2 regions of the Streptomyces sp. NPDC007088 genome follow, and region 1 is predicted to be linked to the other one. Evidence: riboswitches for the same ligand, from Rfam matches in the RefSeq annotation. Region 1 holds a riboswitch; the other holds the start of a gene.

Region 1 (4,403 bases):
CCGGGGGCGTGCGGGTTGAGCCACAGGCCGTGGTGGTGGGGGTAGAGGGCGCGCGCCACGTCGAGCCCGGTGAAGGACTCGTGGGCCCGGGTCCAGCCGCTCGCGGCGAGCTCCTGGGGGGAGGTCACGCAGGGCGCGTAGCCGTGTCCCTCGACCTCCATGTGTCCGTACTGGGCGTCGGGGGCGCCGGCCTCGCCGTGCCACAGCAGCATGTGCACGCGGCCCGTGACGAGGGTGTGCAGCAGGGCCTCGTAGGCGTCGTAGCGCCCGGGAGTCACCTGCCGCAGCATGTGCTCGACCGTTTCCCCAGGTCTCGACCGCGCTCGACCGGGGCTGTCCCCGCTGGCCGCAGCCGTGCCCGACGCACTCACCCTTGACCGCCCCTTCGTCACGACTCGACCGCCCCCGCACCGGCCCGGCGGATCACGGGGGCCGCGGCCCGCGCGTCCGGCGCACGCGCCGACCGGCCCATCAAACCAGCTTAAGCGGCGGGGTCGGCACGGACTTGACGCGCAGCGCCGGGAATGCGGGAGGCCGCCTTGGTCCGGGGTCCGTCCTTTCCGCCGCCCCCGTCATCCGGCCTCGGCGAGGTGGAAGGGACGGACGCGGGCGCGCAGCCACTCGGCCACCGGGTCCTGGGCGACGTCGAGCAGGATCAGGTTGACCGGCCAGCGCACCGGGACCCGGCCGAGGGCGCGGCCGAGGGCGTCCAGCGGCAGTTCGCCCGCGGCGCCCTCCCAGGCGGCCAGTTCGACGCCGACGAACAGCGCGGGCGCCTGGTCCTCGACCTCGGCCAGGCAGCGGCGGGCGCTGCGCACGACGCCGGTGGCGCGGAACTCCTCGGCCGCCGCGGCCAGGAAGTCGACGGGGTCGACCTGCCAGTCCGGTTCGTAGAGCCGGACCCGGCCGCCGGTGCCGGCCCCGTCCAGCGGGGTGCGTCCGCTGCGGCACAGTTCGGCGACGGCGGGCGGCGGCAGCGGCACGGTGACCGCCCCGTCGGGGTTGAGGACCAGGCCGAGCTGCGCGGGCAGCCCGCGGGCGAACTCGACTGCGGGGGCCACGGTGAAGGACAGGGTGCCGCCGGTCACCTGGAGGAACTGTTCCTGGGAGGAGAAGACGGGGACGTACGCCTGTCCGCCGAGTTCCACCGTCGGCACGTCGAGCGCGGCGCTGTCGGGGCCGCCCCCCTTGGGCAGCGGCACCCATACCGGGCTGCGGCCCAGCGCCTCCACGATCCGCGCGCCCGCCGTGGGCACGCCGACGGAGGCGGCGAGCACCTCCTCCAGTGCGTTGCCCGGCCAGCCGCCGTACGACTGGGTATGGGCCTCGGCCTGCGCCGGGACGTTCATCCTCTTCCCCACCTGTGCCTGCTCGCGCGCGGGTGGCTCACCCGCGCGTTCCGTCTGCCTTGCTCCTGCCGGTGGTCGCCCGCCCCTCACCCGCGGACCGCCGGGCGAACTTTAACGCGCCGGGCCCGGCGCGCACGGCGCGCGGACGGAACCTCACCCTCCGCCGTCTGGCGTACGCGGAGCGCGCTCCCCGGCGGCGCGGGGGCGGGGCGGGGCCGGCGCCGGGAAGTCGAGCCGGCGCAGGGCGTCGGCGGCGGGCCGGTCGAGCAGTACGACGGAGGCGCAGCCGCGCGGCAGGTCCCCGGCCAGGGCCCCGCGAAGGAGCCGGCCGAGGGTGGCGCGGTGGCGGCGGAAGGCGTACCGGCTGACCGCGCGGCCCCGGGTGCGCTGCCCGGCGAGCGCGAGGGCCGGGTGGACGTCGAGCAGTAACAGGTGCATCCCGGCGCCGCGCGCGCGGGCCTCGGCGGCGATCCAGTGCCGCACCCAGCGCTGGGTCCCGCAGTCGTGGAGGACCAGGCTCGCGCCCGAGCGCAGGGCACGGTGCAGAGCGGCGTAGTGGGAGAGCCGGACCAGGGGCCGCAAGAGCGCGTACGGCAGGCGCGGCAGTCGCCGCTCCCAGCGCTCCCGTGCCTCCTGGGAGTCGAGGACGACCGTGCCCCGCCCGGTGCGCGCGACCCGGTCGAGCAGTGTGGACTTCCCGCTGCCGGGCAGTCCGGAGACGACGACCAGATCCCCGGCGGCGAAGCCGAGCGTGCGCGGCCCCCCGCCGGCGAGCCCGCGCAGGTCACGGACCGGCGGCGGGAACGGCGGGGCGGCGGGGCGGGTGCGGCCGGTGGCGCGGCCCGGCCGCACGGGCAGGCCGCGCCGGGGGGCGGCCGGTCCCGAGGGTCCGCGCGGCGGACCGAGCCCCGCCGGCGCCAGCGGGCCGGGCCGGGGCCCGCCCTCCGCGCCACCCGCGCCCTCGCCCGTGTCGTGTGCCGCGTCGCGTGTCGCGTCCGCGTCGTACGCGCTGGTCCTGCCCACCCCGGTCCGCCTCCCCGTTGAGCCGTCGCTCCTCCCCCGACTGTAAAGAGGAGGTAATGCGGCCTGTTCCTGATAGTGCCCCGGCGGGGGCGGCGGGAAAACGGGGGCGGCCTCATGAGCCGGTGCGGACCGGCCCTTCTGCGCCGGAGGGGCGCGTGCGATGATGGCGCCGATCCACAACCTCATACCGGCCGCTTGAATCCGCGCGGGAGAGTCCCGGGAGTCCGCAGTGATCTCCGGGGCGCCGAAGGAGCAAGTTCCTCCCTTGAATCTCTCAGGCCCCAGATACCGCGCGGGCGAGGCACATCTGAAAAGCGAGCCGGTGCTCCCGGCTCCACCCACGGTGCAAGTCGGGCCCCGCACGCGCGGCGGTCATGACGAACCTCTCAGGTACCGATGACAGATGGGGAGGGTCCACCTCGCCGTCACGCCCCCTGGGAGCATCCCGTATGAGCGACACTTCGCCCCGCAAGACCGCCCTGGACGCCACGCACCGCGCGCTCGGCGCGACCATGACCGATTTCGCCGGCTGGGACATGCCGCTGCGGTACGGCAGTGAGCGCGAGGAGCACACGGCGGTGCGCGAGCGCGCCGGTCTCTTCGATCTGTCCCACATGGGCGAGTTCACGGTGAGCGGCCGGGAGGCCGCCCCCTTCCTGGATCACGCGCTGGTCGGCAACATGGGCTCGATCGGTGTCGGGCGGGCCCGCTACACGATGATCTGCGCCGAGGACGGCGGCATCCTGGACGATTTGATCGTCTACCGGCCGGCCGAGAGCCGCTATCTGGTCGTGGCCAACGCCTCGAACGCGCAGACGGTGCTGGACGAGCTGAACCGCCGGAGCGAGGGCTTCGACACCGAGGTCCGCGACGACCGCGAGGCGTACGCGCTGCTCGCGGTCCAGGGCCCCGCCTCCCCCAGGATCCTCGCCTCGGTGACCGACGCCGACCTGGACGGACTGAAGTACTACGCGGGCCTGCCGGGCACCGTGGCCGGCGTCGAGGCGATGATCGCCCGTACCGGCTACACCGGTGAGGACGGCTTCGAGCTGTTCGTGTCCCCCGCCCAGGCCCCGAGGCTGTGGAAGGCGCTGCTCGCGGCCGGGGCCGGCGAGGGCCTCGTGCCCTGCGGTCTGGCCTGCCGGGACACCCTGCGCCTGGAGGCGGGCATGCCGCTGTACGGGCACGAGCTGACCGCCTCGCTCACCCCGTTCGACGCGGGTCTGGGCCGGGTCGTGAAGTTCGACAAGACCGCGAACGACGGCCGTTTCGTGGGCCGGGACGCGCTGGCTGCGGCCTCGGAGAAGGCGGGCGCGAGGCCGCCGCGCAAGCTGGTCGGCCTGGTGGCCGAGGGCCGCCGGGTGCCGCGCGCGGGCTACGCGGTCGTCGCGGGCGGCGAGGTGATCGGCGAGGTCACCTCGGGCGCCCCCTCCCCCACGGTCGGCAAGCCGATCGCGATGGCCTACGTGGACGCGGCGCACGCCGCCCCCGGTACGCCGGGCGTGGGCGTCGACATCCGGGGCAGCCACGAACCGTACGAGGTCGTGGCGCTGCCCTTCTACAAGCGCCGGAAGTAGTTCTTCCGCGGCCCCCGCGCACGAGGGCGGCCGGGCCCGACGGCCCCCGCCCGGTGGGGCCGGGCGATCCCCGCCCCGGCCCCCCGCCCACCGCCGTTTCCCAGCACAGCCCCGCGTACAGGAGAATTCAGGTCATGAGCAACCCCCAGCAGCTGCGTTACAGCAAGGAGCACGAGTGGCTGTCGGGCGCCGAGGACGGCGTCTCGACGGTCGGCATCACCGAGTACGCGGCCAACGCGCTCGGCGACGTCGTCTACGCCCAGCTCCCCGAGATCGGCTCCACCGTCACCGCGGGCGAGACCTGCGGAGAGCTGGAGTCCACGAAGTCCGTCAGCGACCTGTACGCCCCGGTCAGCGGCGAGATCACCGAGATCAACGAGGACGTGGTGAGCGACCCCTCCCTCGTGAACTCCGCTCCGTTCGAGGACGGCTGGCTGTTCAAGGTCCGCGTCAC
Region 2 (4,403 bases), on a different contig from region 1:
CGGCCTGTGCGGCGGCCGGGATCACGTACCGCCAACTGGACTACTGGGCCCGCACCGGCCTGGTCGAGCCGAGTGTGCGGGCGGCCCAGGGCTCGGGGACGCAGCGGCTCTACAGTTTCCAGGACGTCGTCGTCCTGAAGATCGTCCGGCGTTTCCTCGACACCGGGGTCTCGCTCCAGAACATCCGCACCACCGTCCAGCATCTGCGGGACCGCGACGCGCGCGATCTGGAGGGCATGACCCTCATGAGCGACGGGGCGACCGTCTACGAGTGCACCTCGACCGACGAGGTCCTGGAACTCCTCCAGGGGGGGCAGGGCGTCTTCGGTATCGCGGTGGGCGTCGTGTGGCGGGACGTCGAGGCGGCGCTCTCCCAGTTGCACGGTGAACGGATCGACACGGGGGAGACGCTGATCCGCGCCAACCCCGGCGACGAACTGGCCCGCCGCCGCAACCGCGCGGTCTGAGCCCGGCGGCCCTACGGGTCCGGACGACGCGTGCGGCACCCGGTGCGGTGCGGTGCGTTGTCAGTGGCGTGAGGGACTATCGGGGACGTGAGAAGCGCGCCCACCATCATGCATCTGGACATGGATGCGTTCTTCGCCGCGGCGGAACAGGCGGCGAAGCCGAGCCTGCGCGGCAAGGCGGTGGTGGTCGGGGGCCTGGGGCCGCGTGGCGTCGTCTCCACGGCCTCCTACGAGGCGCGGGCCTTCGGCGTGCACTCCGCGATGCCGATGGGGCAGGCGCGGCGTCTGGCGCCGCACGCCGCGTATCTCGTGCCGCGCTTCACCCTCTACCGGGAGATCAGTGAGCAGGTCATGCGGCTGCTGGGCGCGCTCTCGCCCCTGGTGGAGCCACTGAGTCTGGACGAGGCCTTCGTCGACCTGGAGGCGGGGCAGGTGGCCTTCGACGCGCCGAGCGCGCGCGAGGTGGGGGAGCGGCTGCGCGCCGACATCAGGTCCGTCACCGGACTGACCGGTTCTGTCGGGCTCGCCGCCTCGAAGATGCTGGCCAAGATCGGCTCCGAGCGGGCGAAGCCCGACGGACTCGTCCTCATCGAGCCGGGTACGGAGCGGGAGCTCCTGGCGCCCCTGTCGGTGCGGACGCTGCCCGGGGTCGGCCCGGCCACCGGGGACCACCTGCGGCGGGCCGGGATCACCACGGTCGGCGAGATCGCCGAGGCCGGGGAGGACGAACTCGTACGTCTGCTGGGCAGGGCGCACGGTGCCTCGCTGCACGCCATGGCGCTGGCCCTCGACGAGCGGCCGGTCGTGGCCGAGCGCGAGGGCAAGTCCGTCTCCGTCGAGGACACCTACGACGTGGACATCCACGACCGGGTACGGGTCCGCGGGGAGGTCGCCCGGCTCGCCGACCGCTGTGTGTCCCGGCTGCGGACGAGCGGGCGTTCGGGCCGCACCGTCGTCCTCAAGGTCCGCCGCTTCGACTTCTCGACCCTGACCCGCTCCGAGACGCTGCGCGGTCCCACCGACGACCCCTCGGTCGTCCGGGAGGCGGCCGCCCGCCTCCTGGAGGGCGTCGACACGACCGGCGGGGTGCGGCTGCTCGGCGTCGGGGTGTCCGGCCTCGCCGACTACACGCAGGAGGACCTGTTCGCGCAGGCCGCCACGGAGCGGCTCGCGGCCGAGATCGCGGCCCGGGAGGAGGAGCCCGCCGCGGGCGCCGAGCCTGCCGAGCCGGAACCCGTGGCGCGGCACTGGCGGCCGGGCCTGGACGTGACGCACCGCGAGCACGGGCCCGGCTGGATCCAGGGCAGCGGCGTCGGGCGTGTCACCGTCCGCTTCGAGACGCCGCAGTCGCCGCCCGGCCGCGTGCGCACCTTCTCCGTCGACGATCCCGACCTGAGTCCTTCCGCGCCCCTGCCCCTCGTGGCGCGCTGAGCGCGCCCGGTCCTCAGCTCTCCTCGCGGCCCGCCAGCCGGCCGAAGTCGCGGTCGGCCGGCGGGCTCCCGGGCTCCTCGGCGGCCAGGTGGAGACCGTAGTGCTCGTAGAGCTGGAGCTCCTGCTGCGGGGAGAGGTGGCGGCCCACGCCGAAGTCGGGGGCCTCCTTGATCAGAGAGCGTTCGAAGGGCACGCGCAGCACCCCGGAGACCAGTTCGCTCGGCTCCAGGGGGACGAAGGCGTCCCTGCTGAAGAGCCCGGTGCGTATCGCGGCCCACTCCGGGACGCCGGTCGCGTCGTCGAGATAGACCTCGTCCACGGTGCCGATCCTGGTTCCCCCACGGTCCACCGCCCTGCGGCCGATGAGAACGTGCGGATCGATGTCGGTCTCCACGGTGCCTCCCGTACTCGGGACGGAACAGGGCCGACGGGCCCCGGATCGCGGAGCGCGGCGGCGTGGCGGCCGTGCGGGAAGGCACGGCGCGTCCGTAGACACCACGAAAGAGCACTTCGGGCGACGGGGCCACTCGGGGGTCGCGTCCGCCCCGGGCCGGGGGTGAGCGTCCGCCCCGGGCCGGGGGTGAGCACGCCACCTCGGCCCCCGCCCCGGGCCGCGCCCGCTGGTACGCTGGCCACGGCTGCTGACCCCGTGCGGGAGAGTGCCCCGGTCACTGCGGACCGGGGACGCCGAAGGAGCAAATCCTCCCCGGAATCTCTCAGGCCCCTGTACCGCGCGGACGAGGTCACTCTGGAAAGCAGGACGGGCTTCGGGCGGTCAGGTCCGAGGACTTTCCTCACCGACGGTGAAAGCCGGTCGGCCCCCTCCGGGTGGCGGACCGGTGAAGCTCTCAGGTAGCGATGATCGCGATGACAGAGGGGGAGGCCGTCCGGGTACCCGCCTCGCGGTATCCGATGCAGGTCGCGCCGACCAGGAGGCCCCCGCAGATGACCGCCCACCGCACCTCACTCTCGCGACTCGAACAGGGCACGCCCTTCGAACAGCGCCACATAGGGCCCGACGCGGGCGCCCGCGCCAAGATGCTCGCGCAGGTCGGCTTCGGCTCGCTCGACGAGCTGACCGAGGCCGCCGTGCCCGAGGTGATCCGCTCGACCGAGGCTCTCGACCTCCCGGCCGCCCGTACCGAGCCCGAGGTGCTGGCCGAGCTGCGCGCCCTCGCCGACCGCAATCAGGTCCTGCGTTCCATGATCGGCCTCGGCTACTACGGGACCTTCACCCCGCCCGTCGTGCTGCGCAACGTCATGGAGAACCCCTCCTGGTACACGGCGTACACGCCGTACCAGCCCGAGATCTCCCAGGGCCGGCTGGAGGCCCTGCTCAACTTCCAGACCATGGTCGCCGACCTCACCGGACTGCCCACCTCCGGCGCCTCCCTCCTCGACGAGGGGACGGCCGCCGCCGAGGCGATGGCGCTGTCGCGGCGGGTCGGCAAGGTCAAGAACGGCGTCTACCTCGTCGACGCCGACACCTTCCCGCAGACCACCGCGGTGCTGCGCACCCGCGCCGAACCGACCGGCGTCGAGATCGTCGTCGCCGACCTCGCGCGGGGCATCCCCGCCGAGATCGCCGAACGCGGCGTGTGCGGGGTGCTGCTCCAGTACCCCGGGGCCTCCGGTGCCGTCCGCGACCTGCGGCCGGTCATCGAGCGGGCCCACGAGCTGGGCGCGGTCGTCACCGTCGCCGCGGACCTGCTCGCCCTCACCCTGCTCACCTCGCCGGGTGATCTGGGCGCCGACATCGCCGTCGGCACCACCCAGCGCTTCGGCGTCCCGATGGGCTTCGGCGGGCCGCACGCCGGGTACATGGCGGTGCGCGAACAGTTCGCGCGCAACCTTCCGGGCCGCCTCGTCGGTGTCTCCGTCGACGCCGACGGCCACAAGGCGTACCGCCTGGCGCTACAGACCCGCGAGCAGCACATCCGCCGCGAGAAGGCCACCAGCAACATCTGCACCGCGCAGGTGCTGCTCGCCGTGATGGCCGGGATGTACGCGGTCTACCACGGGCCCGAGGGGCTGCGCGGCATCGCCGAGCGCACCCACCGCTACACGAGCCTGCTCGCTGCCGGCCTGCGCGCCGCCGGAGTCGAGGTCGTGCACGGCGCCTACTTCGACACGCTCAGCGTGCGGGTGCCCGGACGTGCCGACGAGGTCCTGGCCGCCGCCAGGGAGCGCGGCGTGAACCTGTTCCGTGCCGACGCCGACACCGTCAGCCTGTCCTGTGACGAGACGACCGACCGCTCCGCCCTCGCCGCCGTCTGGGCGGCCTTCGGTGTCGAGGCGGACGTCGAGTCCCTGGACGCCGAGAGCGCCGACGCCCTGCCCGAGGCGCTGCTGCGCACCGACGACTACCTCGGCCATCCCGTCTTCCACGAGCACCGCTCCGAGACGGCGATGCTGCGCTACCTTCGCTCCCTCGCCGACAAGGACTACGCGCTGGACCGCGGCATGATCCCGCTCGGCTCCTGCACGATGAAGCTCAACGCGACC

What was found. A riboswitch is a leader RNA that binds a small molecule or an ion and turns the genes downstream of it on or off. The one in region 1 is predicted to bind glycine.
Region 2: it holds a riboswitch for glycine, as region 1 does, so the genes downstream of both, gcvP (aminomethyl-transferring glycine dehydrogenase) here and gcvT (glycine cleavage system aminomethyltransferase GcvT) in region 1, are expected to answer to the same signal.

The regions. Positions count from the first base shown of each region.
Region 1 covers NZ_JBIAFO010000002.1:518,583-522,985, reverse strand. Annotated here, with positions in the region: gene ACFYMP_RS05370 (enhanced serine sensitivity protein SseB C-terminal domain-containing protein) at 1-371, opposite strand, end outside; gene ACFYMP_RS05365 (enhanced serine sensitivity protein SseB) at 573-1,349, opposite strand; gene ACFYMP_RS05360 (AAA family ATPase) at 1,503-2,207, opposite strand; glycine riboswitch at 2,569-2,673, shown strand; gene gcvT (glycine cleavage system aminomethyltransferase GcvT) at 2,822-3,949, shown strand; gene gcvH (glycine cleavage system protein GcvH) at 4,084-4,403, shown strand, end outside.
Region 2 covers NZ_JBIAFO010000009.1:300,941-305,343, reverse strand. Annotated here, with positions in the region: gene ACFYMP_RS17320 (MerR family transcriptional regulator) at 1-467, shown strand, start outside; partial or broken gene ACFYMP_RS17315 (DNA polymerase IV) at 555-1,999, shown strand; gene ACFYMP_RS17310 (PRC-barrel domain-containing protein) at 1,912-2,292, opposite strand; glycine riboswitch at 2,541-2,640, shown strand; gene gcvP (aminomethyl-transferring glycine dehydrogenase) at 2,844-4,403, shown strand, end outside.